3 regions of the Eikenella sp. KCOM 3110 genome follow, and region 2 is predicted to be linked to each of the others. Evidence: riboswitches for the same ligand, from Rfam matches in the RefSeq annotation. Region 2 holds a riboswitch; each other region holds the start of a gene.
What was found. Region 2 has a riboswitch for thiamine pyrophosphate ahead of cytX (putative hydroxymethylpyrimidine transporter CytX). Riboswitches for the same ligand answer to the same signal wherever they lie in the genome.
Positions count from the first base shown of each region.

Region 1: another riboswitch for thiamine pyrophosphate. It lies ahead of thiM (hydroxyethylthiazole kinase); the one in region 2 lies ahead of cytX (putative hydroxymethylpyrimidine transporter CytX).
Region 3: another riboswitch for thiamine pyrophosphate. It lies ahead of ELB75_RS00880 (DMT family transporter); the one in region 2 lies ahead of cytX (putative hydroxymethylpyrimidine transporter CytX).

Region 1 covers NZ_CP034670.1:1,209,899-1,220,132, reverse strand. The annotation lists gene dsbD (protein-disulfide reductase DsbD) at 1-785, shown strand, start outside; gene ELB75_RS06095 (anhydro-N-acetylmuramic acid kinase) at 1,151-2,281, shown strand; gene ELB75_RS06090 (bifunctional chorismate-binding protein/class IV aminotransferase) at 2,747-4,648, shown strand; gene thiD (bifunctional hydroxymethylpyrimidine kinase/phosphomethylpyrimidine kinase) at 5,125-5,961, opposite strand; gene thiM (hydroxyethylthiazole kinase) at 5,984-6,784, opposite strand; TPP riboswitch at 6,918-7,011, opposite strand; gene gap (type I glyceraldehyde-3-phosphate dehydrogenase) at 7,205-8,233, opposite strand; gene asd (aspartate-semialdehyde dehydrogenase) at 8,458-9,576, shown strand; gene trhP (prephenate-dependent tRNA uridine(34) hydroxylase TrhP) at 9,953-10,234, opposite strand, start outside.
Region 2 covers NZ_CP034670.1:1,935,796-1,946,029, forward strand. The annotation lists gene ELB75_RS09750 (LPS-assembly protein LptD) at 1-982, opposite strand, end outside; gene amgK (N-acetylmuramate/N-acetylglucosamine kinase AmgK) at 1,063-2,067, shown strand; gene ELB75_RS09760 (YqgE/AlgH family protein) at 2,294-2,842, shown strand; gene ruvX (Holliday junction resolvase RuvX) at 2,835-3,281, shown strand; gene ELB75_RS09770 (hypothetical protein) at 3,418-3,996, shown strand; TPP riboswitch at 4,397-4,491, shown strand; gene cytX (putative hydroxymethylpyrimidine transporter CytX) at 4,653-5,864, shown strand; gene gpmI (2,3-bisphosphoglycerate-independent phosphoglycerate mutase) at 6,160-7,713, shown strand; partial or broken gene ELB75_RS09785 (manganese efflux pump MntP) at 7,762-8,363, shown strand; gene ELB75_RS09790 (murein hydrolase activator EnvC family protein) at 8,402-9,751, shown strand; gene ELB75_RS09795 (hypothetical protein) at 9,830-10,234, opposite strand, start outside.
Region 3 covers NZ_CP034670.1:152,179-162,412, forward strand. The annotation lists gene trpB (tryptophan synthase subunit beta) at 1-691, opposite strand, end outside; gene ELB75_RS00880 (DMT family transporter) at 788-1,726, opposite strand; TPP riboswitch at 1,942-2,036, opposite strand; gene ELB75_RS00885 (hypothetical protein) at 2,287-3,012, opposite strand; gene ELB75_RS00890 (DNA glycosylase) at 3,175-3,759, opposite strand; gene ELB75_RS00895 (HP1242/YdcH family protein) at 3,903-4,121, shown strand; gene aroQ (type II 3-dehydroquinate dehydratase) at 4,361-4,816, shown strand; gene accB (acetyl-CoA carboxylase biotin carboxyl carrier protein) at 4,853-5,305, shown strand; gene ELB75_RS00910 (DUF1877 family protein) at 5,348-5,851, shown strand; gene accC (acetyl-CoA carboxylase biotin carboxylase subunit) at 5,885-7,264, shown strand; gene ELB75_RS00920 (DUF6585 family protein) at 7,329-7,802, opposite strand; gene ELB75_RS00925 (S49 family peptidase) at 8,102-9,067, shown strand; gene ELB75_RS00930 (GlsB/YeaQ/YmgE family stress response membrane protein) at 9,255-9,491, shown strand; gene ELB75_RS00935 (amino acid permease) at 9,535-10,234, opposite strand, start outside.

The sequences.
Region 1 (10,234 bases), 730 kb from region 2:
CTGTGGCTTTGGGTTATATCGGCCAAACCGGCGATGCCGCGCTGGGCGGCCTGGCTTTATACAGCATGGCGCTGGGCACCGGCGTGCCGCTGATTTTGGTGGGCACATTCGGCGGGCACGTCCTGCCCAAGGCCGGCGCGTGGATGAACGGCATCAAACATGCCTTCGGCATCATCCTGCTGGCCGTGGCCGTGTATCTGGCCGCTCCCTTCCTGCCCTACGGCCTGACCGTGGCACTCTATTCCCTGCTATTGGTTATCCCCGGCGGCCTGCTGTTAGGCAAACACCTGCGCAACCGCCAAATCAAGCCTTTGGCCATGGGGCTGGGCAGCCTACTGCTCACCGTGGGCGTGTTTTTCGCCGTGCAGAGCGTGCGCATGCAGCCCACCTTCCTGCACCAGGCACTCACCGTGTTCCCGCCGCAGCAAACCGCGCACCGGGTATTTACCGCGCCGCAGCAGCTTAACAGCGCCATGCAACAGGCTTTGGCCAGCGGCAAGCCGGTGGTGCTGGATTTTTATGCCGACTGGTGCGCCAGCTGCAAGGAGATGGAACACAAAACCTTCAGCCGCCCCGAAGTGCAGGCCGCCGTGCCGCCCGATCGCGTATTCAAAATCGACCTCACCGACAACACGCCCGAGCAGCGCGCGCTGTTGCAGGAATACGGCCTGCCCGGCCCGCCCGGCATCTTCGTCATTCATCCCGACGGCCGCCGCAGCAGCCCGCTCATCGGTTTTACCGAACCGGCGGCGTTTATCGAATGGTATCGGCAGCAGGTTTCCTGAAGCCGGTTGGAATAAGAACAAAGGCTACCTGAAAAATTTCAGTGTAGGAAATCGTCGCGTCGTTTACACTTTTTCTACGGCGGATAGCTTTTGTTTTTTCTTGAATGATTCTTAGGCAGCTATCCGTCATTATCAAGAGCAGAGCGGGTTTCCCGTGTCTATTGACATTCTTGACAATGCCGGATAGCTGCTCAAACGGGTCTTCAAGCAAAAGCCGAAAGTGTAAACAACGCTGTTAATTTCCACACCTGCGGAGGCTACCTGAAAGCAGTACGGGCATTATAGCCCAATCCGCCAATGGGGCTACCTGAAAACCACCGCCGTTCGCTATATAATGCCGCCATCTTTCCCACATAGCCCGCACCATGACCCAATACTATATCGGCCTGATGTCCGGCACCAGCATGGACGGCGTAGATGCCGTGCTGGCGGCTTTTAACGGCACCCAATGGCAGGGCGCGCTCGGCCATTTTGCCGTGCCCTACAGCGATGATTTGCGCTGCCGCCTGCTGGATTTGCAAAACCCCGGCGGCAACGAAATCCACCGCAGCGAAATGCTCGCGCAAGAGTTGGCATCGCTCAACGCCCAAGCAGTGCACGGCCTGCTGGCGCAGCAAAAGCTTGCCCCGCGCGATATCGCCGCCATCGGCGCACACGGCCAAACCGTGCGCCATGCCCCCGAACACGGCTACACCGTGCAGCTCATCAACCTGCCGCTCTTGGCCGAGCTCACCGGCATCGACACCGTGGGCGACTTCCGCCGCCGCGACATGGCCGGCGGCGGCCAAGGCGCGCCGCTCGTGCCCGCCTTCCATCAGGCAGTGTTCGGCAGCACGGAACATGGTCGCGTGGTGCTCAATATCGGCGGCATCGCCAACATCAGCGTGTTGCAACCGCATGCCGATGCCGGCGGCTTCGACACCGGCCCCGGCAATATGTTGGCCGACGCTTATATGCAGCACCGTTTCGGCCAAACCTGCGACCGAGACGGCGCCCTTGCCAGCAGCGGCCGCGTGATTCCCGAGCTGCTGCAAACCCTGCTGGCACACCCTTATTTCCACCGCCCCCCGCCCAAAAGCACCGGCCGCGATTTGTTTTCCCTCGATTGGCTGCAAGGCTACCTGAAAAACAGCAAAGCCGACGCATTATTGTCAGAAAACAGTTATGCCCCCGCCGATATCGTGCGCACCCTCAACGCCCTCACAGCGCAGAGCATCGCCGACGCCATTGCCGCCCACGCCCCCGGCGTGCGCGAAGTGTTTGCCTGCGGCGGCGGCGTGTTCAATCCCGTGCTGATGGCCGAGCTCTCCGATAGGCTCGCCCCGCTCGGCATCCGCACCGCCACCACCGACGAGCTAAACCTGCCGCCGCAATGGGTGGAAGCCGCCGCCTTCGCCTGGCTCGCCGCCTGCCGCGTGTGCCGCGAGCCGGGCAACCCCCACGCCGCCACCGGCGCGAAACAGCCCTATATCCTCGGCGCTTGGCATTGCGCGTGAGCTGGTTTGATATACGGAAAGGCTACCTGAAAATATGCGCCGCCTATTTCCAGGCAGCCCCTTCCGATGCGCTATGGCGGATTGAACAATCGGAATAAGACAGCCAACCGCAGGCAGCATACAGGCTTAGCAAAGCGCCCCTGTGCCATAAGAAGCCCAATCTCGACACAGCCACCTTGCCCACAGCATTTTCAGGTAGCCCGACCCCCGCCGCAAAGCGCGTATATAGCGGATTAAAATATAATGGATTAACAAAAATCAGGACAAGGCGGCGAGCCGCAGACAGTACACACGTTACGGCAAGGCGGGCCAACGCCGTACCGGTTTTTGTTAATTCACTATAAAAATGAAACAAGGCGAAACGATTGCCGTGTCTGGATAAGTACGTCAGAGGGGTGGCAACGCTGTATCATAGCGATTTTAATCCACTATAATCCGCCCGTTCATACCTTGCCGATTTTAGCCATGCCCTATTTCGCCCTGTTTGACGATGCCGTAAGCGACCGCGCAAAACTCTATCAAAATCATGTGGAAAGCCGCCTTTTCCATCATAACGAACTGGATTCGCTGGACGATACGCTGCAAAAGGGCTGGCAAAAAGGGCTGCATGCTGTGTTGTTTGCAGACTACGAATTCGGTTTGCCGCTGATGGGGATTGAGTCCGAACGCGGCGGCAATCTTGCCCTGCACTGGTTTGCCGACTGCGCCGACATCGATGCCGAAAGCTGGCTTGCCCAACATTCAGACGACCTCCCCGCCGGCATTTCCACGCCGCAATCCTCCGTATCCGAAGCCGATTACCTCAACCGCATCCGCCAAATCCACGAAGCCATCCGGCGCGGCGACACCTATCAAATCAATTACACCACCCGCCTACACCTGCAAGCCTACGGCAACCCCGTCAGCCTCTACCGCCGTCTGCGCCAACCCGTCCCCTATGCCGTTTTGTCCCGCCTGCCCGATGCGGCAGGGAAATCCGCGTGGACGCTGTGTTTCTCGCCCGAACTCTTCCTCAAAATCGGTGCGGACGGCACCATCAGCACCGAACCAATGAAAGGCACCGCGCCGATTTTGGGCGACGGACAAGACGAACGCCGCGCCGCCGAGTTGCAAGCCGACCCGAAAAACCGCGCCGAAAACGTGATGATTGTCGATTTGCTGCGCAACGACCTCGGCAAAATCGCCCAAACCGGCAAAGTATGCGTGCCCGAGCCGTTTAAAGTATCGCGTTTCGGCAGCATCTGGCAGATGACCAGCACCATCCAAGCCCAAGCCCTGCCGCACATCACCGCCGCCGACATCCTCCGCGCCGCCTTCCCCTGCGGCAGCATCACCGGCGCGCCCAAACGCATGAGTATGCAGATTATCGAATCGCTCGAAGCCGAACCGCGCGGCCTGTACACCGGCAGCATCGGCTACCTGAAACCCTGCGCGGGCGGGCTGGGGTTTGAAGGCATATTCAACGTTGTCATCCGCACCCTGTCGCTCAAACCCGTTTCTAACTCAGTTTCAGACGACCTAGATAGTGGATTAAATTTGAATCAGGACAAGGCGACGAAGCCGCAGACAGTACAGATAGTACGGCACGGCGAGGCAACGCCGTACTGGGTTAAAGTTAATCCACTCTATCACGGAGTGTACGGCGTCGGTTCCGGCATCGTCATCGACAGCGACCCCGCCGCCGAATATCGGGAATGCGGCTGGAAAGCCCGTTTCCTCAACGAATTGCGCCCCGCCTTCGGCATCTTCGAAACCATGCGCGTGGAAAACAGGCAATGCCGCCTGCTCGACCTGCATTTAGGTCGTCTGAAAACCTCCGCCCAAGCCCTCAACCTACCCCTGCCCGACGATGGCGAAACCCGAATCCGGCAATACATCGCCAAACTGCCCGACGGCCTCTTCCGCCTGAAAGCCGAACTCGTTTCAGACGGCCTCATCCTCAGCCATGCCGCCACCGCCGAGCTGCCCGCCCCGCAGCGCGTCATCCCCGCCCCGCAACCCCTCCCGCGCCGCGACTACCTGCGCCGCTTCAAAACCACCCGCCGCGCCCTCTTCGACCAAGCGTGGCAAACCGCCGAAACACAAGGCGCGTTCGACAGCCTGTTTTTCAATTCAGACGGCCTCCTGCTCGAAGGCGGCAGAAGCAACGTGTTCGTCAAATACCAAGGGCAATGGCTCACCCCGTCTCTGGATTTGGACATCCTAAACGGCGTCATGCGCCAAGCCGTGTTGCAGCAACCGCAAACCTACTTGAGCACGGACGCAGTCATCGAAACGCACATCACCCGCGACATGCTGGAACACGCCGAAGAAATCCGCCTCTCCAACGCCTTAAGGGGCGTGTTTGAGGCAGAATTAGCACAATAAACAAACGGCTTGGCATCTTGTTCCAAGCCGTTTGTTTCTATAGTGAATTAAATTTAAACCAGTACAGCGTTGTCTCGCCTTGCCGTAACGTGTGTACTGTCTGCAGCTCGCCGCCTTGTCCTGATTTAAATTTAATTCACTATATATATCGAGTTTCAGCTAGCCTTCCGGCCATACAAGCAAAGGCTACCTGAAAATCAGAAATCCGTTTTCAGGTAGCCTGAAGCGAGATAGCGGGCGGGTATGATTTCTTCATACCAGGCGGCGAAATGCGAGCCACAAGCCAATGCTTGGCCGACGTGTAGGGTGCGTGCCGCAGGCACGCACGCCGTTGTCCGCTACTTCAAGCCGTGTGCGTGCATTCTGTATACGCCCTACACACCTGAACGGGAAAGGCTACCTGAAAGCATGGTTTCAACGAAGCTGAAACTTTTCAGGTAGCCTTTTGCCTACAGCCAAGCTAGCTGCTTGCTTCCTCACTCTGCACGCATTGCCCAATGGTTTACCGGCCCGTGGCCGTGGCCGATGTTGATGGGCTGCGAGATGGCGGCGGTGATGCACTGTTTGGCGGTGCGGATGGACGCTTCTACGCTTTCGCCTTTGGCCAGCTCGGCGGTGAGGCAGGCGGAGAAGGTGCAGCCGGTGCCGTGAGTGTGCGGCGTGGGGAAGCGCGGGCTTTCCAAAGTGAACTGCCCGTTAGGCATAAACACCCAGTCGCGGCAAATTTCGCTTTGCGATTCGCCGCTGTGGCCGCCTTTAATCACCACGGTTTGCACACCGGCTTCCTGCAAGATGCGGGCGGCGCGTTCGGCATCGGCATCGGTTTGGATGTCGATGCCGGTGAGCGCTTCGGCTTCGGGCAGGTTGGGCGTGAGCACGTCGGCCAGCGGCAGCAAATGCTGTTTGAGCGCGGCCACGGCGTTTTGCTGCAACAGCGGCGCGCCGCCCTTGGCCACCATCACCGGATCGAGCACCAGCCGGCCAAACGGTTTGCCTGAGATTTTTTCCGCTACGCATTCAATCACTTCGGCCGTACCGAGCATGCCTATTTTAAAAGCGGCTACCTGAAAACGAGCATCGCGAGTTTCTGCGGAGCTAAAATCGGCGGCGATGGAATCGATTTGTGCGCGGATAATATCGAGCGGCACGCCGTAGATGGCCTGCACGCCCAGCGTGTTTTGCGCAGTTACCGCCGCCAGCACGCTCATGCCGTACACGCCGCGCATTTGAAAGGTTTTCAAATCGGCCTGAATGCCGGCGCCGCCGCCGCTGTCCGAGCCGGCGATGGTGAGGGCTTGTGCAATTTGCGTCATCTGTTTTCTCCTGATTAAACCGTTAAATCCATTCCACTTTCGCGCGTGCCGCCACTTCCTGCGCCGATACGGCGGCCAGGTTGTCGATCAGTTTCCATGCGAACGAGCCGCTCTGCGCAGGCTGCAAGCCCTGCGCCGCCAATTCGCCCGCCACGGCATACACCGTGCAGGCTTCGGCCACGGCGTGCAAATAGTCTTCCGGCGCGGCCACGGCGGCAAATGCGCCCGCTATCGTGCTCAACAGGCAGCCGGAAGCGGTTACTTTGGGGAACAGCGGCGTGCCGTTATTCAATTTGGCGGTGCGGCTGCCGTTGGAAACGTAGTCGGTTGCGCCGCTGATGGCGGCAATGCAGCCGTATTGCTGCGCGATGCGTTGGGCGATGCCGTGCAAATCGGCCGAGCCGCTGCCCGCATCCACGCCTTTAGCATGCCATTCCACCCCGGCAATATGCGCCATTTCGCCCGCATTGCCGCGCACGGCGGCGAAGCGGATTTCTGCCAACAGCTGCGCCGTGGTTTCGCGCCGCAGCTGGGTAAAGCCTGCGCCCACCGGATCAAGCACCACCGGCACGCCCGCACGGTTGGCCGATTTGCCCGCCGCCAGCATGGCTTCCACCTTCTGCTTGTTCAGCGTGCCGATATTCAGCACCACCGCCGAGCTGGCCGCCGCCAGTTCCGCCATTTCATCCACGCTATCGGCCATAATCGGCGAAGCACCAATCGCCAGCAGGCCGTTGGCCGAGAAATTGGCCGCCACGATGTTGGTGATGTTGTGCACCAGCGGGTTGCGAGCGCGGACTTGATCCAGATATTTGATTTCCATATTGCTTTCTCCTTAATAATGGCGGAAGGCGGGCAAGAAAAAACGCCCGTTGCAAAGCCGGGCGAGGTGCGTTGTATCGACATGCGGGGCAGGCTGTTTCCAGCTGCGCTTTCAGGTAGCCTGCAACGGCTGTGCAGACCCCTGCATAGTTTCCTACGCCAGTATTAACTGTATCAGGTACAACGGGTATTTTCTCAGCCGCCTTTGCGGCACCCCGACTAATGGCCGCGGATTATAGCCCGCCGCCCGGGGAAAGGCTACCCGACGGCTATATCGCGGATAAACAAAAACCCGTACAGCCTTGGCCCGCCTTGCCCTGATTTTTGTGAATCCACGATACAAGGCATCGGGCCGATACAATAGGAAAGGCTACCTGAAACTTTTCAGGTAGCCTCTTAATATTCATATCACGCAGCAGCCTTATTCAAACGGGCGCACCGGCAGGCCGAACATGGCGCGGGCGGTGTTGAGCATCTGGCAGGAGAAGCCCCACTCGTTGTCATACCAAGACAATACTTTCACCATATTGCCGTTGGAAACTTTGGTCAGCGTGCTGTCGAACACGGAGGCTTCGCTGGTGTGGTTGAAATCGGAAGACACCAAGGGCAGGCTGTTGTAGCCCAGCACGCCTTTCAGGTAGCCCTCGCTGGCGGCTTTCAGGAGCAAGTTGATTTCTTCCACGCTGGTATCGCGGCCGGCTTCGAAGGTTAAATCCACCAGCGAAACGTTGATGGTGGGCACGCGCACGGAGAAGCCGTCGAGCTTGCCTTTGAGCTCGGGCAGCACCAGACCCACGGCCTTGGCGGCGCCGGTTTTGGTGGGAATAATATTTTCCACCGCGCTGCGGGCGCGGCGCAGGTCTTTGTGGCGTACGTCGGTGAGCACTTGGTCGTTGGTGAAGGCGTGGATGGTGGTCATCAGTCCTTTGGTGATGCCCACGCTCTCCGACAGCACTTTGGCCACGGGCGAGAGGCAGTTGGTGGTGCAGGAAGCGTTGGAGACCACGGTCATCTCGGGGGTGATTACCTGGTGGTTCACGCCGTATACGACGGTGGCGTCCACATCGTCGCCGCCGGGGGCGGAAATCAGCACTTTCTTCGCGCCGGCCTGAAGGTGTGCCGAGCTTTTCTCTTTGCTGGTGAATTTGCCGGTGCATTCCATCACTAAGTCCACGCCCAATTCTTTCCACGGCAGCTCGGCCGGATTACGGTTGGACACCAGCCGGATTTTATCACCGTTGATAATCAGGTGCTGCTCGTCATGCGACACTTCGGCGGCAAAGCGGCCGTGCACGGTGTCGAATTTGGTTAGGTGCGCCTCGGCCTCGGGGCTGCCGCTGGTATTGACGGCAACCACTTCAAACTGGTCGCGCAGGCCGTATTCGTAAATCGCGCGCAATACCTGGCGGCCGATGCGGCCATAGCCATTGATGGCAATCTTCAAGCTCATGTTTACACCTTTCTTACATTCTGAAAACGCCCGTGCAAGCAGCCGGGCAGAAAAACATCAACAGGGCGGATTATAGCGGATTTGCCCCGCAAACTACAGCCGCCAAGCCCTAAGAGGCTACCTGAAAACATCATTCTACCGTTTTCCCCCTTTACTTTCCCCCGCCGCAGGGGTAAAAAGGCAGCTTCATCTCATTCACACTTCTTTACCATCAAGGAGCAGTTATGCAAAAAGTAGGATTTGTCGGCTGGCGCGGTATGGTCGGCTCGGTTTTGATGCAGCGTATGCGCGAAGAAAACGATTTCGCCCACATCCCCGAAGCCTATTTCTTCACCACCTCCAACGTAGGCGGCAACGCCCCCGATTTCGGCCAGGCCGCCAAAACCCTGCTTGATGCCAACAACCCCGCCGAACTGGCCGAAATGGACATCATCGTTACCTGCCAGGGCGGCGACTACACCAAATCCGTGTATCCTAAGCTGCGCGAATCCGGCTGGAACGGCTATTGGATCGACGCCGCCTCCGCCCTGCGCATGAACGACGATGCCGTGATCGTGCTCGACCCGGTAAACCGCAACGTAATCGATGCCGCCCTGCAAAACGGCGTGAAAAACTACATCGGCGGCAACTGCACCGTGTCCCTCATGCTGATGGGCTTGGGCGGCCTGTTCCAAAACGGCCTGGTGGAATGGGCTTCCTGTATGACCTACCAAGCCGCCTCCGGCGCGGGCGCGAAAAACATGCGCGAACTCATCAGCGGCATGGGCGCCATCCACAGCCAAGTGGCCGCCGAACTGGCCGACCCCGCCAGCGCCATCCTCGATATCGACCGCAAAGTATCCGACTTCCTGCGCTCGCCCGACTATCCCAAGGCCAACTTCGGCGTGCCGCTGGCCGGCAGCCTGATTCCGTGGATCGACGTAGACTTGGGCAACGGCCAATCCAAAGAAGAATGGAAAGGCGACGCTGAAACCAACAAAATCCTCGGCGGCAGCCGCCCCACCATCGTGGAAGGCCTGTGCGTACGCATCGGCGCCATGCGCTGCCACAGCCAGGCCATCACCCTGAAGCTGAAACAGGATCTGCCCGTATCCGAAATCGAAAGCCTGCTCGCCGGCGCCAACGATTGGGTGAAAGTCGTGCCCAACACCAAAGAAGCCAGCATGCACGAGCTCACCCCCGCCGCCGTTACCGGCACACTCACCGTACCCGTAGGCCGCATCCGCAAGCTCGCCATGGGCGGCGAATACATCAGCGCCTTCACCGTGGGCGACCAACTGCTCTGGGGCGCGGCCGAACCCATCCGCCGTATCCTGCGCATCGTATTGGGCAATTTGGATTGATTTAACCTGCCCTGAAACACCATTAAAGGCTACCTGAAAACAGTCATGGCTGATTTTCAGGTAGCCTTTATAGTGAATTAACAAAAACCAGTACGGCGTTGTCTCGCCTTGCCGTAACGTGTGTGCTGTCTGCGGCTCGCCGCCTTGCCCTGATTTTTGTTAATCCACTCTATCAGGCAGCGGATAGCAGCGGGCATATTTTTCGCCAGCTGCCAGCAGAAGCAGCAGTATCAAAATGCTGATTTGCGGCCAAACCCACAGCGAAAGCAGGAGCAAGGCGGCTATAAATTATAAAAATATTTCATTTTTATGAAGGCAAACCGTATGTTGCAGAATACAGACTGCTTTTCCAACCTCCCAAAAGCAACCTGTATATTTAGCGTTGCGATTTAATCACCCGCGCAATCAGCGCCTTATCCTTGCCTGCCATATTCGGAATCTGCACCTGAATACCGTTGCCGGGAGCCACTTCCGCCGCTTCGCCCCTGCGTTTCATGGCTTGCAGCACGACGGTTTGGTTGCCCTGCGGGTGGATGATTTCCAGCGTATCGCCCACGGCGAAGCGGTTTTTCACTTCCACGGTGGCCCAGCCTTCGGCATCAATTTCGGTAACGTGGCCGACGTATTGGCTTTGCTTGGCCACGGAATGGCCGGTGAG
Region 2 (10,234 bases):
CGGATACTTGGTGGAAATCTACGCCGCCGCTGAGGGTGCGGCTGAATCGGTGTTGGTGGTTCCAATCGACTTTGCTGCGGGTGTCGTGTCGGCTGAGCTGGTCTTTCGGCAGCACAGCCAAGCTGATGTCGCCCTGATATTTGGGCTGCAAATAACGGAACTGTCCGGCCAGCTGCAGGCCGCGCCGGCTATAGAGTTTGGGCGTGAGCGTGAGGTCGTAGTTCGGAGCCAGGTTGAAATAATAGGGAACGGTGATTTCTGCGCCGTCGGAACCGGCTTTAAAGGTGGGCACTAAAAATCCACTTTTGCGGTTGCCGTTGAGCGGAAAATCAATCCACGGCGTGTAAAACAGCGGCACGCCGCCCACCACCAGCGAAGCATGGCGCGCCACACCCACATTGCGTTCATAATCCGCCTCAATGCTTTTGGCGCGGATATACCAGCTCTCATCGCCCGGATTACACGTGTTGAAGCGGCCGTTTTCCAATCGGTAACGATTTTCACCGTCCATACGCAGGGTTTGGCTGGTGCCCTGCAAGCGGCGGCCGCTGCTGCTTTCGGCTTCAAAGCGGGCATTGGTGGCCTCGCCCTGACGGGTGTCCATCTTATAACGCAATCTCTCGCCGCTCACGCGCCCGCCGCCCTGCTCCAAGGTAAAGCGCTCACCGGCCTGCACGGTATCTTGCGGCTGATTGTAGTCAATCCATTGCGCATTAAGCACCTGGTTGCCACGCTCCACCACCACATCGCCCTCGGCACGTACGCGCACATCGCTCTGACCGATCACACGGTCGGCATTCACGCGGGTGGCACCTTCGGCCAATGCGCCTTCGCCGCTGGTTTTCACCGGCGCAATCATCTGTTTGGGCGCGTCCGGCCGGTGGCAGGCCGCACCGCCCTCTGCCGCCAGCGACAACGGCTCGGCCTGCAGCAGAGCCGGCAGGCTCAAACCGGCCAACACGGCGGCCGCTATCGGGCTCAATCGGAAAAAGCAAGACAAAGAATCACCCCAATTTTTCACAGCGGGTTTAAAATGGCGCGTATTTTAACCCGAAAAACATCATGGAACGAGAAAAAGAATTGCAAAACTGGCTGCAGAAACGTTATCCGCAGCGGAGTTTCACCCTTTCCTTTGCCGCAGCGGATGCCGATTTCCGCCGCTATTTCCGCGCCGTATTCGAAAACGGCGAGAGCGTGGTCTGCATGGACGCGCCGCCCGATAAAATGAGCATCGAGCCTTATTTGCGCGTGCGCGAAATTTTTACCGCCGTACATGTGCCGCAAGTGTTCCACCACGATATCGAACACGGTTTCGCCGCCTTGGAAGACTTCGGCAAAGTGCCCTACTTGGCCGCACTGGAGCACGACACCCGTCCCGAAGTGCAGCGCGCCCTGCTTTTGGACGCACTCGACACACTGATCGAACTGCAAAAATCCAGCCGCCCCGGCGTGCTGCCCGAATACGACGAAGCCGTGATGCGCCGGGAAATGCAGCTGTTCCCCGATTGGTTTATGGCCAAAGAGCTGGGCAAAAGCTTGAACTTCAAACAGCAACAGCTGTGGCAGCAAACGCTCGACACCCTCCTGCCCGTGCTGACCGCCCAGCCGCAAGTGTATGTGCATCGCGATTTCATCGTACGCAACCTGATGCTCACCCCGGGCCGCCCCGGCGTGCTGGATTTCCAAGATGCGCTCTACGGCCCGATTACTTACGACCTGGTTTCTCTCCTGCGCGACGCATTTATCGAATGGGAAGAAGAGTTTGTGATCGATCTGGCTGTGCGCTACTGGGAAAAAGCCCGCGCCGCCGGCCTGCCCGTGCCCGCCGATTTCGACCGTTTCTACCGCGATTTCGAATGGATGGGTGTGCAGCGGCACTTGAAAGTGGCCGGTATTTTCGCCCGCCTGTGGCACCGCGACGGCAAAGGCAAATACCGCCCCGAAATCCCCCGCTTCCTCAACTACCTGCGCCGCACCGCCCGCCGCTACCGCGAACTCGCCCCGCTCTACACGCTCTTGCTCGAACTGGTGGGCGACGAAGAGCTGCAAACTGGCTACACGTTCTAGATTCTGCTTGCAAATCCATTTTCAGGTAGCCTCAAACCAAATTAAAGAGGCTACCTGAAACGGATAACAGCCATCCATACCGCCCAACTTCTTCTTAAATTTTCAGGTAGCCTCCCCCTGCGTAAAGGCTACCTGAAAATTCAAAGAAACCGAATCCCGCCTGCGGTATTAAATCGGCCATCGCCGCTATATAATCCAACCATTTCCACACACGCCGAAACCGATTATGGATTTAACCAACCATTTCCTCATCGCCATGCCCGATATGCAGGATAATTTCTTTGCCGAAAGCGTGGTGTATGTTTGCTCCTATTCCGCCGAAGGCTGCATGGGCGTGATCATCAACAAGCCCTCCCCGCTGCCGCTGCGGCAGATTCTTTCCGCCCAACAGCACACCGCGCCGCAGCATCTGTTTGACGACTGCATTTTCCTAGGCGGCCCGGTGCAGGTGGACCGCGGGTTTGTGCTGCACAGCCCGGCGGGCAACTGGACGAGCAGCATCATCGTGAGCGACAACCTCGCGCTCACCTCCTCCGGCGACATCCTTCCCCACCTGCACGACGAACAAAGCGTGAAACAGGCCATGCTGTTTATGGGCTACACTGGCTGGAGCGCTGGCCAGCTCGAGCGCGAGCTGGCGGAAAACAGCTGGCTCACCGTGCCCGCCAGCGAGCACATCATGTTCGGCATACCGCATGAGCAGCGCTACCAAGCCGCCATGTCGCTGCTCAACATCGCCCCCGAACAACTCATCCGAACCGGCGGCCATGCTTAACATCCCGCACGGCACCACGCTGGCCTTCGATTTCGGCGAAACCCGCATCGGCGTGGCGCAGGGCGACGCCGAAGTGGGCATCGCCCACCCGCTGGCCACCATCAGCGGCGAGGGTAACGACAAAAAATTCGCCGCCATCGCCGCCCTGGTGGACGAATGGCGGCCGGTGCAATTCGTGGTGGGGCTGCCGCTTTCCACTGACAGCAGCGAACACGAAATGACCCATCTGGCCCGCAAATTCGGCCGCCGCCTCAACGGCCGCTTCGGCCTGCCCGTGTATTGGGCAGACGAGCGGCTCACCTCGCTCTACGCCGCCGAACTCCTCAACCAAACCGGCCTGCGCGGCCGCAAACAAAAGCCTGTGCTCGACCAAGTGGCCGCGCAGGCGATTTTGCAGGGCTTCTTTGAAGGGGGCTGGGTGGAAGAGTTTCACGGCTAACAATATAAGGCTACCTGAAAATAGGAATGCGGTTTCAGGTAGCCTTTGGGCGTAAAGCAGGCATACGGCCAAACCGTTTTGCACTGCGCACCGCCCGACAACTTCCACATTCCTCATTCCAACAAAAGGATAAAACATGAAACACAGCAAAATGAAGCTAAAAACCTGGGCAGCTGCCCTGATGCTGCTTCCCGCCGTGGCACTGGCTGCGCCTGCCCAACGCGGTGGAGAAATCGTTTCCTTCGGCACACCGCCGGCAGGATTTGAAATCGGATATCGGGCTTCGCAAGGCGAGCAGACGATTGTGGAGTTGGTACCAAGAGGGCAAACGGTGCAGAATTGGGAGCGGATGGTTACCCTACAAACCTTCGCCGGTAACACCCGCTCGGTAATCGATTTCCGCCGCGCGGTGTCGGACGGCTGGCGGAGCGCCTGCCCGGGCGGCAACACAATCAATCTGAGCGAAGGGCAGGAAAACGGCTATCCCTTCGCTTTGTTGCAAATGAGCTGCGAGCACAACCCGCAAAGCGGCAGGCCGGAATATACTTGGATAAAAGCGATGCGAGGCGAACGCGCGCTTTATGTGGCGCAATATGCTTTCCGCCACTTGCCGAGTCGGGAGGAGCTGACTGATGCGGCACGCCGTCTGCGCGGCATGTCGCTGTGCGATACGCGGCCGGGCAGGGCGCGCCAGCATCCTTGCGGCCGTCGTTAGGAGTATGCAAAAGGCTACCTGAAAGCTCACTATATCCGCTTTCAGGTAGCCTCTAAGCTGAATGCTACCGCATTCTTGTCGGGTAGGGAATTGTCTGGTGTAGCAAAAGTTGAACTACGGTGATGTGGTAAGAGTTGGCTGAAGTTTTTCAGGTAGCCTGTGGGGGGAAGGGGCTACCTGAAAACTTATGTGCTGCTTCTCGACAGTTCTGAAGCCAAATAGCAATCTGCCCCGATTACTCCGTTTCGTTAGCATGCTTCCCGTTTGGATTTGCAGGTGTGCAGAAGCGCAACGGCTGGGTGTGGAAACATTGTTGCCGGTGGAATCATTTAACCATTTGACGTGTCGGCAGCCTTTGCTGCGGCGGCTTGAAAAAACAGGGCGGCAAGGTATAATCGCGCCCAATTAGTCGGGGTGCTGCCTTGGGCGGCTGAGAGGATACCCGTTGTACCTGATCCGGTTAACACCGGCGTAGGGAACTATCAGGCAGAGGATGCGGGCGGCGTGTGCCGTTCGGGTTGCTTTGCCCCATCCGGAACAGATGGTTTCTTCTCTGCTTTACGCTGCGCCCCGGCTTGGTATGCCGGGCTTTTTTGTGCGCGTTTGATACGCGGCTCGGCGGAGTAGTTTTTCAAATATAGAGAGGAAACAATTTGATGGAACAGCAAGCAGATAAACTTTCGGTTACCGCTTCGGCGGTGATTTGGTTTGGGGCGGCGGTGTCGGTAGCGGAAATCCTTACCGGCATGCTGTTTGCGCCGTTGGGTTGGCGCATGGGTCTTTTGGCAGTGGCTATCGGCCATGTGATCGGCGGGGTGCTGTTTTACCTGGCCGGGCTGATCGGGGCGCAAACGGGGCGCAGTGCGATGGAAACGGTACAGCTTTCCTTCGGCCGTCGCGGCTCGCTGCTGTTTGCTGCTGCCAACGTGGTGCAGCTGGTGGGCTGGACGGCGATTATGATTTTCACCGGGGCGCAGGCTGCGGCGGCGCTCACGGCTGGCTGGAGCGGGGCGCAGACAGTTTGGAGCGTGATTATCGGCGCGCTGATTTTGCTGTGGCTGCACATCGGGATGCGGAATTTCAGCAAAATCAATTTTGTGTCGATGGGCACGCTGTTTGCGCTCACGCTGTGGTTGAGTGTTCAGGTAGCCTCCGGAGAGCCGGCGGCAGCCGGGCAGGCGGATGCGGAGGCGATGAGTTTCGGGCTGGCGGTGGAGCTGGCGGCGGTAATGCCGCTGTCGTGGCTGCCGCTGGTGTCGGACTACACCCGCCGCACAGCCAAGGCGCGGGCGGCTACGCTTTCGGCTACGCTGGCTTATTTCTGCACCAGCTCGTGGATGTATGCCATCGGGCTGGCGGCGGCGCTATTTGCCGGACAGAGCGAAATCGCACCGATGCTGCAATATGCCGGGCTGGGCGCCGCCGGGATTTTGGTGGTGGTGTTGTCCACGGTGAGTACGACGTTTTTGGATGCGTATTCGGCCGGGGTGAGCTTTCACAGCATCAGCAGCCGCTTTGGTGAGGTGCCGGTGGCATCGGCGGTTACGCTGCTGGGCACGCTGCTGGCGCTGGTGTTTGATGTGAGCCGCTTTGAAGGGTTTCTGTATTTTATCGGCTCGGTGTTTGCGCCGATGATTGCGGTGCAGATTGCGGATTATTTTGTGCTGAAACGCAAACCGACTTCAGGGGAAGTGGATTGGGTGAGCCTGGCTTTGTGGCTGGTGGGTTTTGTGTTCTACCGCCAGATGCTGAAATGGCAGCCGCCGCTGGGCACCACGCTGCCGGTGATTGCGGCCACGTTTGCGCTGACGCTGCTGGTGCGCAAATTGCTGCCCTCGGCAGGCAAAGCGGCAGTACATGAAGGCTGAGCCAGGCAGAAAACATGGCTAAACAATGCTCTTTCGATACCCGGCGGCAAGCGGCAAATAGCACAGGCCGTGCGGCACGGCGAGCCAACCCGGTCGGATAGCGTGTGGATTGACTATAGTGAATTAACAAAAACCGGTACGGCGTTGGCTCGCCTTGCCGTAACGTGTGTACTGTCTGCGGCTCGCCGCCTTGTCCTGATTTTTGTTAATCCACTATATTAAAGGCTACCTGAAACCCGATTTGCTTTTTCAGGTAGCCCTTCACGCATTCAATTCCCACCCAATCCGCTATATAATGCCCATCCCCATTCCCAGCCCGGCGCATATCATGAGCAAGCTCACCAAACCCATCGTTCTTCTCATTCTCGACGGCTTCGGCCACCGCCCCGAAGGCGACGACAACTCCGTCCTCCTCGCCAACACCCCCAATCTCGACCGCCTCAAAGCCCAATACGCCTACGGCACGATCGACGCCTCCGAGCGCATGGTCGGCCTGCCCGTCGGCCAGTTCGGTAATTCCGAAGTGGGGCATTTGAACATCGGCGCCGGCCGCGTAGTGGCGCAAGACATCACCCGCATCGACATGGCCATCGAAAACGGCTCGCTCGCGCAAAACCCCGCCCTCACCGCCGCCTGGCAAAGCCCCACGAAAACCGTGCACCTGCTAGGCTGCTTCTCCGACGGCGGTGTGCACAGCCACATCAACCACTTCTTCGCCGTGGCCGATGCCGCCCTGGCCGCCGGTATGCAGAAAATCGTTTTCCACCCCTTCCTAGACGGCCGCGACACCCCGCCGCAAAGTGCGGAAGGCTACCTGAAAACCCTGCAAAGCTATTGCGAGCAACACCCGCAAGTGAAAGTGGGCTGCGTGGTCGGCCGCTTCTTCGCCATGGACCGCGACAACCGCTGGGAGCGCGTCGAGCAGGCCTACAACGCCTTGTTCGGCCAAGCCCCGTTCCGCGCCGATACGCCGCTGCAAGCCCTGGCCGCCGCCTATGAACGCGGCGAACACGACGAATTCGTGCAGCCCACCGTCATCGACCCAGCAGCCGCCCTGCACGACGGTGATGCGGTTGTCTTCATGAACTTCCGCGCCGACCGCGCCCGCGAGCTGACCCAAGCCCTGCTGTTCGACGATTTCCAAGGCTTCCAACGCCAGCAGCGCTTCCGCCCCGGCTATTTCACCTCGCTCACCAGCTACGGCAGCCAATACCGCTTCCCCGTGCTGTTTGCCCAAGAGAGCATCCGCAACGGCTTGGGCGAATACCTGTCTGCCCAAGGCATCAGCCAGCTGCGCATTGCCGAAACCGAGAAATATCCGCACGTTACCTACTTCCTCAGCGGCGGCCGCGAAGAACCCTATCCCGGCGAAGAGCGCATCCTCGTGCCCTCGCCCAAAGTCGCCACCTACGATTTGCAGCCCGAAATGAGTGCGCCGCAAGTGTGCCAACACATCCTCGACAGCCTCGCCGCCAAGCGTTTCGATGTGATTCTGTGCAACTTCGCCAACGGCGACATGGTCGGCCACAGCGGCGTGCTGGCCGCCACCATCAAAGCGGTGGAAACGCTCGACGACTGCGTGGGTAAAATCGTGGCTGCCGCCCAAGCAGCCGGCGGCGAAGTGCTGATTACCGCCGACCACGGCAACTGCGAGCAGATGTTCGACCCCGCCAACGGCCAGCCGCACACCCAGCACACCACCAACCCCGTGCCCTTCCTGTATGTCGGCCGCCCCGCCCGCATCAAGGCCGGTGGCGCGCTGAAAGACATCGCCCCCACCCTCCTCGCCATGCTCGGCCTGCCCAAGCCGCAGGAAATGAGCGGCGAGAGCCTGATTGAGTTTGTTTGACCGCCCAGCAGCAGGCTACCTGAAAGCTTCAGGTAGCCTCCACCCGCCATGAGCTTCCTCACCATCCTCGCCCTCGCCTTCGGCATGTCTATGGACGCCTTCGCCGCCGCCATCGCCCAAGGCGCCGCCATCGGCACGCCCACCCGCCGGGGCACGTTGCGCACCGCCGCTGTGTTTGGCAGCGTGGAAACCCTCACCCCGCTCATCGGCTGGGCAATCGGCTCCGTGGCACAACGCTACATCGCCGATTGGGACCACTGGGTCGCCTTCACCCTGCTGCTCCTGCTCGGCCTGCGCATGATTTACGGCGCGCTGCAGCCGGAACAGCCCGCCGGGGAACAATCTGAACAGGCACAGCCCGAAAGCGGCCAATCCGGCCGCCGCCCGCCGTCGCCGCTGATGCTTGTCGCCATCGCCTTCGCCACCAGCATCGACTCCCTGATCGTCGGCGGCGGCCTGGCTTCCTCGAAGTCAACATCCTGCTCACCGCCCTCACCATCGGCCTGGCCACCACCATCATGGCCGCCATCGGCCTGCGTTTGGGCAGCCTCCTGGGCAACGCCATCGGCAAACGTGCCGAAATCCTCGGCGGCCTCGTCCTCATCGGCATCGGCACGCTCATCCTTGCCGAACACCTCCATTTCCTCTAAATCCTTTCAGGTAGCCTCTCCTTTTTTCAGGTAGCCTCATGAAGCACAGCAAAATCCTCATCCTCCTCGCCCTCCTCTGCAGCGCCCTGCCCGCCGCCGCCGCACCCAAAGACGACCTGCGCCAAGTGCAGCGCGCCATCGGCGAGAGCAACCGCAAACTCCAACAGCAGCAAAGCGAACAGCGCCAGCTGCAAAGCAACATCCGCCAAACCCAAAGCGAACTCGACACCGTGCGCCGCGAGCTCGACCGCCTCACCCGCAGCCGCCAAACCGCCTGGCGCGAACTGCAAGCCATGCAGGCCAAGCTCGACAGCCTGCAAACCCGCATCCAAAACACCCAAGCCCAAGCCGCCCGCCTGCTCAACAGCCGTTATCGCAACCAGCAGCCCAACGCCGTAACCCTGTTCCTGCAAAACGCCGACCCCCAGCAGAAAGGCCGCCACCTCGAATACCTGCGCCACCTCAACCAAGCCAACGCCCGGGCCCTCACCCAACTGCAACACAACCGCCAAGAGCTCAAACAGCAGCAAGACAGCATCAGCGAGCAGCTCAAGCGGCTCGACGCCCTCAAACGCCAGCAGCAAACCACCGCCGCCCGCCTCGGCCGCCAACAGCAACAGCAGCAACGCCAACAGCAAAGTCTCGAACAAGACATCAGCCGCGAAACCGCCAAGCTGCAAACCCTGCGCCAAAACGAAAGCCGCCTCAACGGCCTCATCGCCAGCCTCAGCCGCCGCTCCGCCCAACGGCAGGAAGCCGAACGCCAGCGCCGCGCCCAAATCCTGCGCCAACGCCGCCAGCAGCAAGCCCAAAACGGCAACAAACCCGCCCCACGCTCCCAAAGGCTACCTGAAAACGAACACAACGGTTCGAACCAAAGCGATCTCCGTCCGAACGAAACCCGCCCCACCCCGCCCGAACAGCCGGACACCCCCAACCGCAACACCCTCACCGCCGAAGACCTCGCCCTCGAAGCCCCCGAAGCCCAAGAGCCGCAAAGCCACGGCTTCAGCCGCATGCAAGGCCGCCTGCAACGTCCCGCCGGCGGCAGCATCAGCGGCCGCTTCGGCCAAGCCCGCCCCGGCGGCGGCACCTGGAAAGGCCTCTTCATCAGCACCCCGCCCACCGCCGTGCGCAGCATCGCCGAAGGCGAAGTCGCCTACGCCGCCCCCCTGCAAGGCTACGGCAACACCGTTATCGTCGACCACGGCAGCGGCTACCTCAGCATCTACACCGGCCTCTCCCAAATCAGCGCCGGCGCAGGCAGCCGCGTATCCGCCCGCCAAACCATCGGCCGCAGCGGCAGCCTCCCCGACGGCGAAAACGGCCTCTACTTCGAAATCCGCTACCGCAACCAAGCCATGAACCCCGCCTCATGGGTAAACTAGCCAAACCGGTGGGCGAAAATTTCAGGTAGCCTTTAACCACTTAAAGGCTACCTGAAAAACCGATCTCTCATATTGTCACTACATTTTGCCTTCCCATTTAAGAGTCCACCAACCAGCACTTTCCTCATTGTCACGTGAAAATCGAAATACACCCCTATCAGAACGGATAATCATGCCACCATCACTGAGGGAAATTTGTTCGATATGCCCCGATTCCGATGGAGAAAACCACTGCTCCGGCAAATCCTTCCATTCCTCACCCTCTACCCATCCATAGTAGCTGGCTAAAATTTCCCCGCTGCCCCGACGCAGCAGGACTGCATAAAATATCTCTCTATCCTTACCATGTGCAGCTTTTACTGCCAATGCATAATCTCCCGAACAGAAAGCAGCAACATCGTTAAACCGAGGTCGGAGAGACAAATTAGTATTGGTAAGAACAATATTGTCGAATTGTGTAACTTGCTCCGGATTTAGACCAAA
Region 3 (10,234 bases), 670 kb from region 2:
CATCAGGCTGGCGGCCGATGGCTTCCTGCATCTGCGCTTTGGCTTCGTTGCCGATAACGCATTGGAAATCGCGCACCATTTCGGGATACGGCGCGGGGCCGGCAGCGGTGCCGATGATGTAGAACGTGTCGTCCACGCGGGCGACCCATTCGCGCATGGCTTCGTTCATCGCGTCTTTCAGCGTGCGGCTGCCACTATCGACGCTGACCACGTTTGCGCCCAACAATTTCATGCGGAACACGTTGGGCGCTTGGCGGATGATGTCGTCTGCGCCCATGTAAACATGGCATTCCATACCGAAGCGGGCGGCGACAGTGGCGGAGGCCACGCCGTGCTGACCCGCGCCGGTTTCGGCGATGACGCGTTTTTTGCCCATGCGGCGGGCAAGCAGTGCCTGACCGATGGTGTTGTTTACCTTGTGCGCGCCGGTGTGGTTCAAGTCTTCGCGCTTCAACCAGATTTGCGCGCCGCCCAGATGCTCGGACAATCGCGCGGCATGGTACACGGGGCTGGGGCGGCCGACATAATGCTTCAAATCATGGCGGAACGCTTCCCAAAACGCGGGGTCGTTTTTCGCAGCTTGGTAGGCCGCTGCCAATTCTTGCAGGGCGGGAATCAGGGTTTCGGCAACGTACACGCCGCCGTGTTCGCCGAAAAAGCCCTTCTCGTCGGGGGCTTGGTAGTTTTGCATGGTTCGTCCTTTAGTAATGGGGTAGAAAGGCTACCTGAAAATGCCAAACCTGTTTCAGGTAGCCTTCATGAATATGAAGGACTCCATTCTAACCGCTTATCCCGCGCTTTCCAAAGCCCGTTTTCTCGCCGCGCCCCATTCCGAAGCCGCAATCCCCGCCGCCACCAAGATTAAGGCCGTGAGCACATAGCCGCCCAGCCGCTCGTCTGGGAAGGTCGCCGCGCCCACCAGCGCGCCGAACACCGGCAGCAGGTTCATCGTGAGCGCCGCCCGCCCTGCGCCAATCGCAATCACGCTTTCCATATAAAACAGCTTGGACAAAATCGCAATAAACACAGAAACATAGAGCAGTAGCAACCAAGCCTGCCACGGCGGCAGCCGGAAGCCCCTCTCCACCCCTTCCCACACATAAAACGGCGCACTCGCCACCACCGCCGCCACACACATCGCCCACAGCAGGCTCGCCCAATGCACCTTCGGCGCCGCACGCAGCGCCAGCGAATAGCCCGCATAAATCAAAGAAGTAGCCAATGCCAGCGCATCCCCTTGCGCCAAACCCGTTTCCAGCAGCGCGGCCGGATTGCCCCGGCCCACCACCCACACCACGCCCGCAAACGACAGCCCCACCCCCAGCCATTGCAGCCCATGCGCCCGCGTGCGCCAAAACAGCACCTCCGCGAGCAACACCATCACTGGAATCAGCGCCGTGATAATCGACACATTCACCACCGCCGCCCCGCGTGCAAACGCGCTGTAGAGTACAATATTAAACAGCGCAAACCCGCTGCCGCCCACCAGCAACAGCCACAACGCACGCGTTTTGAGCACAGGCAAATCCTCTTGAATCCGCGCGCGGAACAGCCACGAAAGCAGCAAAGCCGCCAGCACCCAGCGCCAAAACGTAAACTCATCAGGCGAAAGCCAAGCCTTGCCCAGCTTGCCCGCCACATTGCTCGTGGCCCAGAACGCCGGTGCCAAAAACAGCATCACATAAGGGTGCGGCAGGCCGTTTGCCTGCCAAATACGGAAACGCATGGTTTGCTCCTCTTGCAACAGCCCGCCGCTACTGATGGAAGGCTACCTGAAAAACATTTACTTCTAAAACACAGCTACTTACGGACAAATATTGCATGCCATGCTCAGGACGGCAGGCAACAAAAAACGCCCCGATCAATCGGAGCGCATCATCACGTTGCCGCGGCAGAATCTGCTCTGCCGCCTGCGGCCAATCAAACCGGGCAGCATCCCGCCCAAACCGGCCGCGAGTTCCCTCCGCCGGCATTAACCGGTTCAGGTGCAACGGGTATGTTCTCAGCCGCACAAGGCAGCACCCCGACTCAAGGGGCGGATTATAGCCCTGGGTAACGGCTTTGAGTAGGGCGGCTTTGCCGAACCGGCGCTTGGCATAAGGATAGGCGGGCATTGCTGCCCGTGCGGGTTTAATTTCGTTGGGGCTGCCTTTTCAGGTAGCCCGAAAGAAGGGATGGGCTACCTGAAAAACGTTGGGCTTATCAACCCGGCCTGCTCTCTATTGCCTTTTCAGGTAGCCTGAAAGGGGATGCAGGCAGCAAGTGTTTTCCTGCCCGTTTAAAGAATCAAGTATTTGGTACAGCCGTAATATGGCTCAGTTTTCCTTTTTCATCATAATGCAGCACAGATACAAATTCGGCACGCGCGCGCCCCAAATTCTGCTTTCGTACGCTATCATGGTAATGTACGGTTTGGACAACGTATTTTAATTGTTTGTTTGCATCATATACGAATGCACTGGTGTAATAACCAAGATGGTAATTAATACTAACTGAAACTTGCACGGTATCCGATAACCAGAAAAAATCGTGCACAGCCAGAACTTCAAAACGTGAAAATTGATTCCTGTAAGGAAAAGTAAGGCAATTATTGTTTAATAATTCAAAATGCCTATAACGGATACCAAATCTGGTTATCTTTTCATTTTCATAAATGTAGCATGATAGGATTTCATCTGCGTCATCTTGTAATGGGTTGATGTCCAATAATAATTTCTCGCCGCAGAAACCATAACTGTCATAACCTCGTTTTGCTTCCTCTGCCAATGAAATAAACGGTTTTTTCAATAGTCTTGGCGTTTTAAATCCTTGCCCCATCAGTTCCATGATGTATGGCGTAGGATAGGCGGCAGTGCCATTTTTAGCAATTTTCCAAGATGTTACCTGAGTAAACGTTTTTTCAACAATCGCTTTTAATTCCTCAGGGTGGTCTTGATAATATTTGTAGCGCTCAAATAGCGAATCGTAGCATGCTTTGATTTCAGGAATGGATTGAATTTGGGATAAATACATAAGGGCTCCGTGTTTAACAGATTGTTTTGAATTGCTTCTAATGGCCATATTTTTTCTTGGTGGCAAGATTAGGTTGGATTAGCCGTTGGTGTAACCAAACTACGCCTGCCGTCCTTCCAATTTTCAGGTAGCCTCAAGCCGCCGTGAAAGGCTACCTGAAAACTATACCAATCCCGCCATCTCGAAAAACGCCCGATATGCCGCTGCCTTTTTCTGCAAACTCAGCGGATACGCCCGCGAGGTGGAAGGCAGGCGGGTGAGGGTGAGGTGCCGATCGGCCAAAGTGAAGGGCAGCGTTTCGCCGGTTTTCGGCATTTTCGGCGCATCGGGCAGCAGGGAGAGCAGCACTTCGGTGGCCTTGCCGCCGGTGGTGCATATATGGCGGCAGCGCGGCAGCCGGGCGAGTACGGCGGGCAAATCCACGGTTTCCACCACGCGCAGGAATTTGTCGGAAGCATTATCTTGCTCGCGCACGGCTTTGAGCACGGTGGGGCAGGAGGCGATGCCGCGCTCGTGCAGGAAGGCTTTGATTTTTTCCGCGTCAAATGCTTTTTCGCCCGTTTTTTGGAAATGCGCGGCATCGTTGAAGAACACGAGCCCGTACACGCGCCACATGTCGTTGATGAAATTGGGATAGTGAAACTGCATGGCATGCTTTTCCGCCTTGGGCGGGAAGGTGCCCATCATCATCACGGTGGCATCCGGCGGCAGCAGGGCGGGGAAGGGGTGGCTTTCGATTTCGGGCATGGCGGCAAGGCAATAGTTTCGGGGGTTTCATTATAAAACGAATAAAGGCGTGAGCCGTTCGATTTTTCCCGCCGGCTATGGTAAAGTGGCAGGCAAGATAAAAAGTTTGTTCAACCCTTAACCAACCCGAAAGCGAGAAAATAATGTTCCCCGAATACCGCGACCTCATCAGCCAGCTCAAACAATCCGACAAACGCTTCGCCCGCCTGTTCGACGAACACAACGAGCTGGACGAAAAAATCGCCAACTTGGCCAAAAACCCGATTACCGGCAATCTGGAAGAAGTGGAAGTGTTGAAAAAACAGAAATTGCAGCTGAAAGACCAGCTTTATCAGATTCTGAAACAGCACGACCATAAATAAAGCCTGATTCGCCCCAAAAAACGGAGGCTACCTGAAAATGCAGCGCGGCAGGATTTCTGCGCCGCCAGCGTTTTCAGGTAGCCTCCTGCTTTACAAACCCTGCTGTTTCCATACAGATAAATACAAAAACTGGACATTTCCCCCACTATCGCCGAAAATGCGCATCTTGCCCTACCGGCGGCAAAGCGCGTTTTCAGGCGCGATTATTCATTTCAACCGAATTTAAACTGCCCCCCAGCATGAAACCCGCCATCCTCGTTATGCACGGCCCCAACCTCAATCTTTTGGGGCGGCGCGAACCGGAAATCTACGGTCGCACCACCCTTGCCGACATCAATGCCGGCCTGCAGGCGCGCGCCGAAGCCGCCGGTTTTGCCTTTGAAGCCGTGCAGAGCAATGCCGAAGCCGTGCTGGTGGAGCGTGCCCAGGCGGCCATGGCCGACCATACCGCCTTCATCATCGTCAACCCGGCAGCCTACACCCACACCAGCGTCGCCCTGCGCGATGCGCTCGCCGCCGCCGGCAAACCCTTTATCGAAGTCCACCTCTCCAACGTGCACGCCCGCGAGCCCTTCCGCCGCCATTCTTATTTTTCCGATTTGGCGCAGGGCGTGATTTGCGGGCTGGGCGCACACGGCTACGCCGCCGCGCTGGATTTCGCCATTGAATACTTGCAACAAAAACAAGCCGGTTAAAGCCCGGCTCTGAATCCCTTAAAAGGACCTCTGATTATGGATTTACGCAAACTCAAAAAACTCATCGACTTGGTGGAAGAATCCGGCATTGCCGAGATTGAAGTAACCGAAGGCGAAGAAAAAGTGCGCATCACCCGCTCGCTGGCCGCGCCGCAGCCCGTGTATGCCGCCGCGCCTGCCGTGGCCGCCGCTCCGGCTCCCGCCGCCGCGCCCGTTGCAGCCGCAGGCGCGCCTGCCGTGCCCGAGCGCGATTTGAGCAAGGCGCAAACCTCGCCCATGGTGGGCACTTTCTACCGCGCCCCCGGCCCGAACGCGCCGGTGTTTGTGGAAGTGGGCCAGAGCGTGAACGCCGGTGACACCTTGTGCATCATCGAAGCCATGAAGCTGATGAACGAAATCGAAGCCGAACGCAGCGGCGTGGTGAAAGAAATTTTGGTGGAAAACGGCCAGCCGGTAGAGTTTGGTGAGCCGCTGTTTATCATCGAATAATTTTTCAAGTAGCCTTTTTGCCTGTTTTATCGGTGCATGCCTATGGGAATGACTGTTGAAATGCATAGGGTATCGGAGGAGAAACTCAGGGCATATGCCTCCGATTCCCGCCGTTTTCGGAAGTTTTTGGACAAAGAGTGGCCGTTTGACGATCCGAGCGTGCTGTATGTGGATAAATATTGGGATGCGCTGACTTTTCTCGTAAGCGGACAGCCCCGTACTGCTGAAAACGAGGGGGAGTTGCTTACCCATGTTATTCTTGGTTATTCCCGTATCCAATATCGTTTCGAACATATTCCCACGTTTTACATATCTGTGAAAAAAGTTGGTTTCTTCAATTGGGCGCTATCCGAACTATCGTTGGAAGAGGCTAGGCAACGCTGCAATGTAACGGCTATGGCAGAAGCCGATGTTTATTTGTCGGATGCTTGGGCAAATGATGATGAAGCATGGGACGATTTACAGCCCTTACTAATCGACCTGAAAGCATTCTATGCCGCCGCAGGAAAAAACCGAGAAGCTGTAATCAGCTTATTTAACCATTAAATTCAGTGGTATCCGAATGAAAGAGTGAATTTCATGCTGAAAAAAGTCCTCATCGCCAACCGTGGCGAAATCGCTCTGCGCGTATTGCGCGCCTGCCGCGAAATGGGCATCGCCACCGTGGCCGTGCATTCCACTGCCGACAACGACAGCCTGCACGTTAAGCTGGCCGACGAATCCGTCTGCATCGGCCCCGCCCCCTCTGCACAGAGCTATCTGCACATTCCCTCCATCATCGCCGCCGCCGAAGTAACCGGCGCCGACGCCATCCACCCCGGCTACGGCTTCCTGGCTGAAAACGACCGCTTTGCCGAGCAGGTGGAGGAATCCGGCTTCATCTTCATCGGCCCGCGTGCCGAAACCATCCGCCTGATGGGCGACAAAGTGTCTGCCAAAAAAGCCATGCTCGAATCCGGCGTACCCTGTGTGCCCGGCTCGGACGGCGCGCTTTCCGACGATCCCGACGAAATCCTGAAAACCGCCGAACGCGTGGGCTACCCCGTGATCATCAAGGCTTCCGGCGGCGGCGGCGGGCGCGGTATGCGCGTGGTGGAAAAACGCGAAGACCTGATTAAGGCCGTGGAAATGACCAAGGCCGAAGCCGAAGCCGCCTTCGGCAATCCGATGGTGTATATGGAACGCTTCCTGCAACGCCCGCGCCACGTGGAAGTGCAGGTGCTGGCCGACGAGCACGGCAACGCCATTTATCTGGGCGAGCGCGACTGCTCCATGCAGCGCCGCCACCAAAAGGTAATCGAAGAAGCGCCCGCGCCCGGCATCACCGCCAAAGAGCGCGAGAAAATCGGCAAAGCCTGCGTGGCCGCCTGCAAACGCATCGGCTACCGCGGCGCCGGCACATTTGAATTTCTGTATGAAGACGGCGAATTTTTCTTCATCGAAATGAACACCCGCGTGCAGGTGGAACACCCCGTAACCGAGCTGATTACCGGCATCGACATCGTGCAGGAACAGCTGCGTATCGCCGCCGGGCTGCCGCTGCAATACAAGCAAAAAGACGTGGTAATCCAAGGCCATGCCTTCGAGTGCCGCATCAACGCCGAAGACCCCTACAGCTTCATCCCCAGCCCGGGCTGCATCACCAGCTGCCATCTGCCTGGCGGCTTCGGCGTGCGTGTGGACAGCCACATCTACCAGGGCTACCGCATCCCGCCGAACTACGACAGCCTCATCGGCAAAATCTGCGTGTATGGCAAAGATCGCGCGCAAGCCATGGCCAAAATGCGCGTGGCACTGGCCGAGCTCACCGTGAGCGGCATCAAAACCAATGCCCCGCTGCACGACGACCTGTTCCGCGACCCCGGCTTCGCCAAAGGCGGCGTGAGCATCCATTATCTGGAGCACTGGCTGGAAGAGCGTAAGGCTCAGCTTCAAGCTGAAAAGCAGGCTGAAAAATAGTTTGTTGTGATCAGATGAATAAAAGGCTACCTGAAATTTTCAGGTAGCCTTTTTCTGAATCCGCTTAGTGGAAGATTATGTCGTCTTCATCATCCTGAAACAGGAATTGCGCGATGAAATTGTAGAAATCTCTACGCGGCTTCCAGTTGTTTTTCAGCAGCACGCGGCCTTGCGGCGTATCGATACGGGCGTGCATAAACGAGCCGGGCGATTCGATTTGCGAGAATTTGGATTTAATGCCGCGAATTTCCCGATACACCACAACGTGTTCTTTAAACAGGGTTTGCAGGATAAAGCCGTGTTCGTACAGCGTGAGGCGCGATCTGAACTGCCCCACTACATAAATGCCATACCAAGCGATGAACAATATGTTAAACCAGCCCACAACATTGGCCGGGTCGCCTGAGGCGCGGATGTCTTTGCCTATGGCCGCATTCAGGATAAACATCAGGAGCAGGAAGATAATGGTGGCGAGAAAGGTCCAAGTGAGGGTGTGGCGGAAGGTGGCGAGTTGCCGGCCTAGTTTGCGGTGGCGCATGGTGTGTGTCTCTTTGAATTTATGAAGGGGTTGATTGTAACATGAATAATCAATATCTGCTTGTTTTACTTCATTTCTGCCTTTCAGGTAGCCTGTAGGCAACAGTGGGTGGCGAATATGAATGAATACCTCCATTCCGCGAGCAGCTTGCCTAAGGCTACCTGAAACTGTTGTTGCCCTCGCGTGTTACAATAGCCGTTCTTCCCCGCCGGAATCAGGCGCATACCTTTAACTCCGTTGAAGCGAATGCTTTCAGGCAGCCTTTCCGGCTTTCCACATCATGCAAAGAAAGTTACCCCATGAAACACATCATCCGCCGCAATAGCGAGCCCAACAGCGGCAACTGGGAGCGCGACACGCTGGAAAAACTCCTGCTTGAAGCCTACCGCGAGCAGCGCCGTGCCCGCATTTGGAAGCTCATTTTCCGACTATTGCTCATCGCCTTTCTGGCACTCTATTTGTTTGCCGTTTTCGGCAAGATGGGCAGCCTCAACCCCGCTTCCGCCGAGCCGCACACTGCCGTAATCCGCCTCGAAGGCACGATTACCGCCGGCGAAAACCAGGCTGGCAAACTGCGACAAGGTCTGGAAGCTGCCTATAAAAACAAACAGGTGCGCGGCATCATCATCCGCGCCAACAGCCCCGGCGGCTCACCCGTGGTATCCGGCGTGGCCTACCGCGAAATCCGCCGCCTGCGCGCCGAGCATCCCAATATCCCCGTGTATGTGGTGGCCGAAGACATGTGTGCCTCCGGCTGCTACTACATCGCCGCCGCCGCCGACAAAATTTATGCCGACCAATCCAGCATCGTCGGCAGCATCGGCGTGGTTGGCAGCGGCTTCGACCTTACCGGCCTGATGCGCAATATGGGCATCCAGCGCCGCCAGCGCACCGCAGGCAGCAACAAAGGCATGGGCGACCCCTTCAGCCCGGAAACCCCCGAGCAAACCGCCATCTGGCAAGGCATGCTGGACGACATCCACCAGCAATTCATCAAAGCCGTGCGCGACGGGCGCGGCAAACGCCTGAACGAAGCGGATAATCCCGACCTGTTCAGCGGCCGCGTGTACACCGGCAACGAAGCGCTCAAAACCGGCCTCATCGACAGCCTGGGCGACATCTACAGCGTATCGCGCGACATCATCAAAGCCCCCGAGCTGGTGGACTACACCCCCGCCGACGACATCAGCCGCCTGTTCGGCAAAGGCGTGGGCACCAGCGTGCGCCAAGGCCTGCAGGAAGTTTCGCAGGAACAGCTTTGGTAGGCATTTAGTTTGCTGCCTTGGTATAAAAAGGCTACCTGAAAGCGTGAATTTCAACGGAGTTAAACGGAGTTAAAACGAGCCCCGCGAGTTCCTGCGAAGCTGAAGTTCAGGTAGCCTTTCTCTTGAAAAGCCAGCCATTTGCCTGATATGTATGCTACCTATCCACACCATAAGAGGAGAACCCACCATGATCGGCATCATTATCATCGGCTTCATCATCGGCGTTTTGGCCAAATTCCTGTATCCGGGCGGGCAGCGCCTGGGCATCGTCATGACCACGCTGCTCGGCATCGGCGGCTCGGTGCTGGCCAGCTGGGTCGGGCAGACGATGGGCTGGTATGCCATCGGCCAGCCCGCAGGCTGGATTGCCTCCACGCTGGGCGCCATAGCCATTCTGGCCATCTTCGCCAGCCTGCGTAAATAAGGCTACCTGAAAATTTTCAGGTAGCCTTTCTTTGGCCGAATCCTTATTGCGGCGGCAAGGTTTTATTGCCGCCGTGTTTGCGGTGGTACAGTACCCAATACAGCACGGCGCAGGCGGCAAACCAGATGGGCATGCACATCAGCCCCAGCCGGGTGTCGGCATCGCGCGAGAACAGCACCAGCACGAAGGCGAGGAAGGCGAGGCACAGCCACACCATGGCGGTGCCGCCGGGCAGTTTGTAGATGGATTTTTCGTGCAGATGCGGGCGGGTTTTGCGGTATTTGAGGTAGGCTAGCAGGATAATCATCCACACGAAAATGAAGCCGATGCTGGAGAGGGTGGTGACCACGGTGAACATGGCCATGATGTCGCCCTCCTGATACAGCAGGAATACGGCCACAATCAGGTAGAGGCAGGAATAGAGCAGGCCGGTGGCGGGCACGCCGTTGCGGTTGAGGCGGCTGAACATGCGCGGCGCCACGCCGGCCTCGGAGAGGCCGTAGAGCATACGGCCGGTGGAGAATATGCCACCGTTGGCGGAAGAGAGGGCGGAAGTGAGCACCACCAGGTTCACCAAGCCTGCGGCAATCGGAATGCCGATGAGGGTGAACATATTCACGAACGGGCTTTTGGCGGGGTCGATTTCGCTCCACGGCGTTACCGTCATGATCACGCCCAGCGCCAGCACATAAAACACGATGATGCGGACGGGAATACGGTTGATGGCTTTGGGCAGGTTGGTT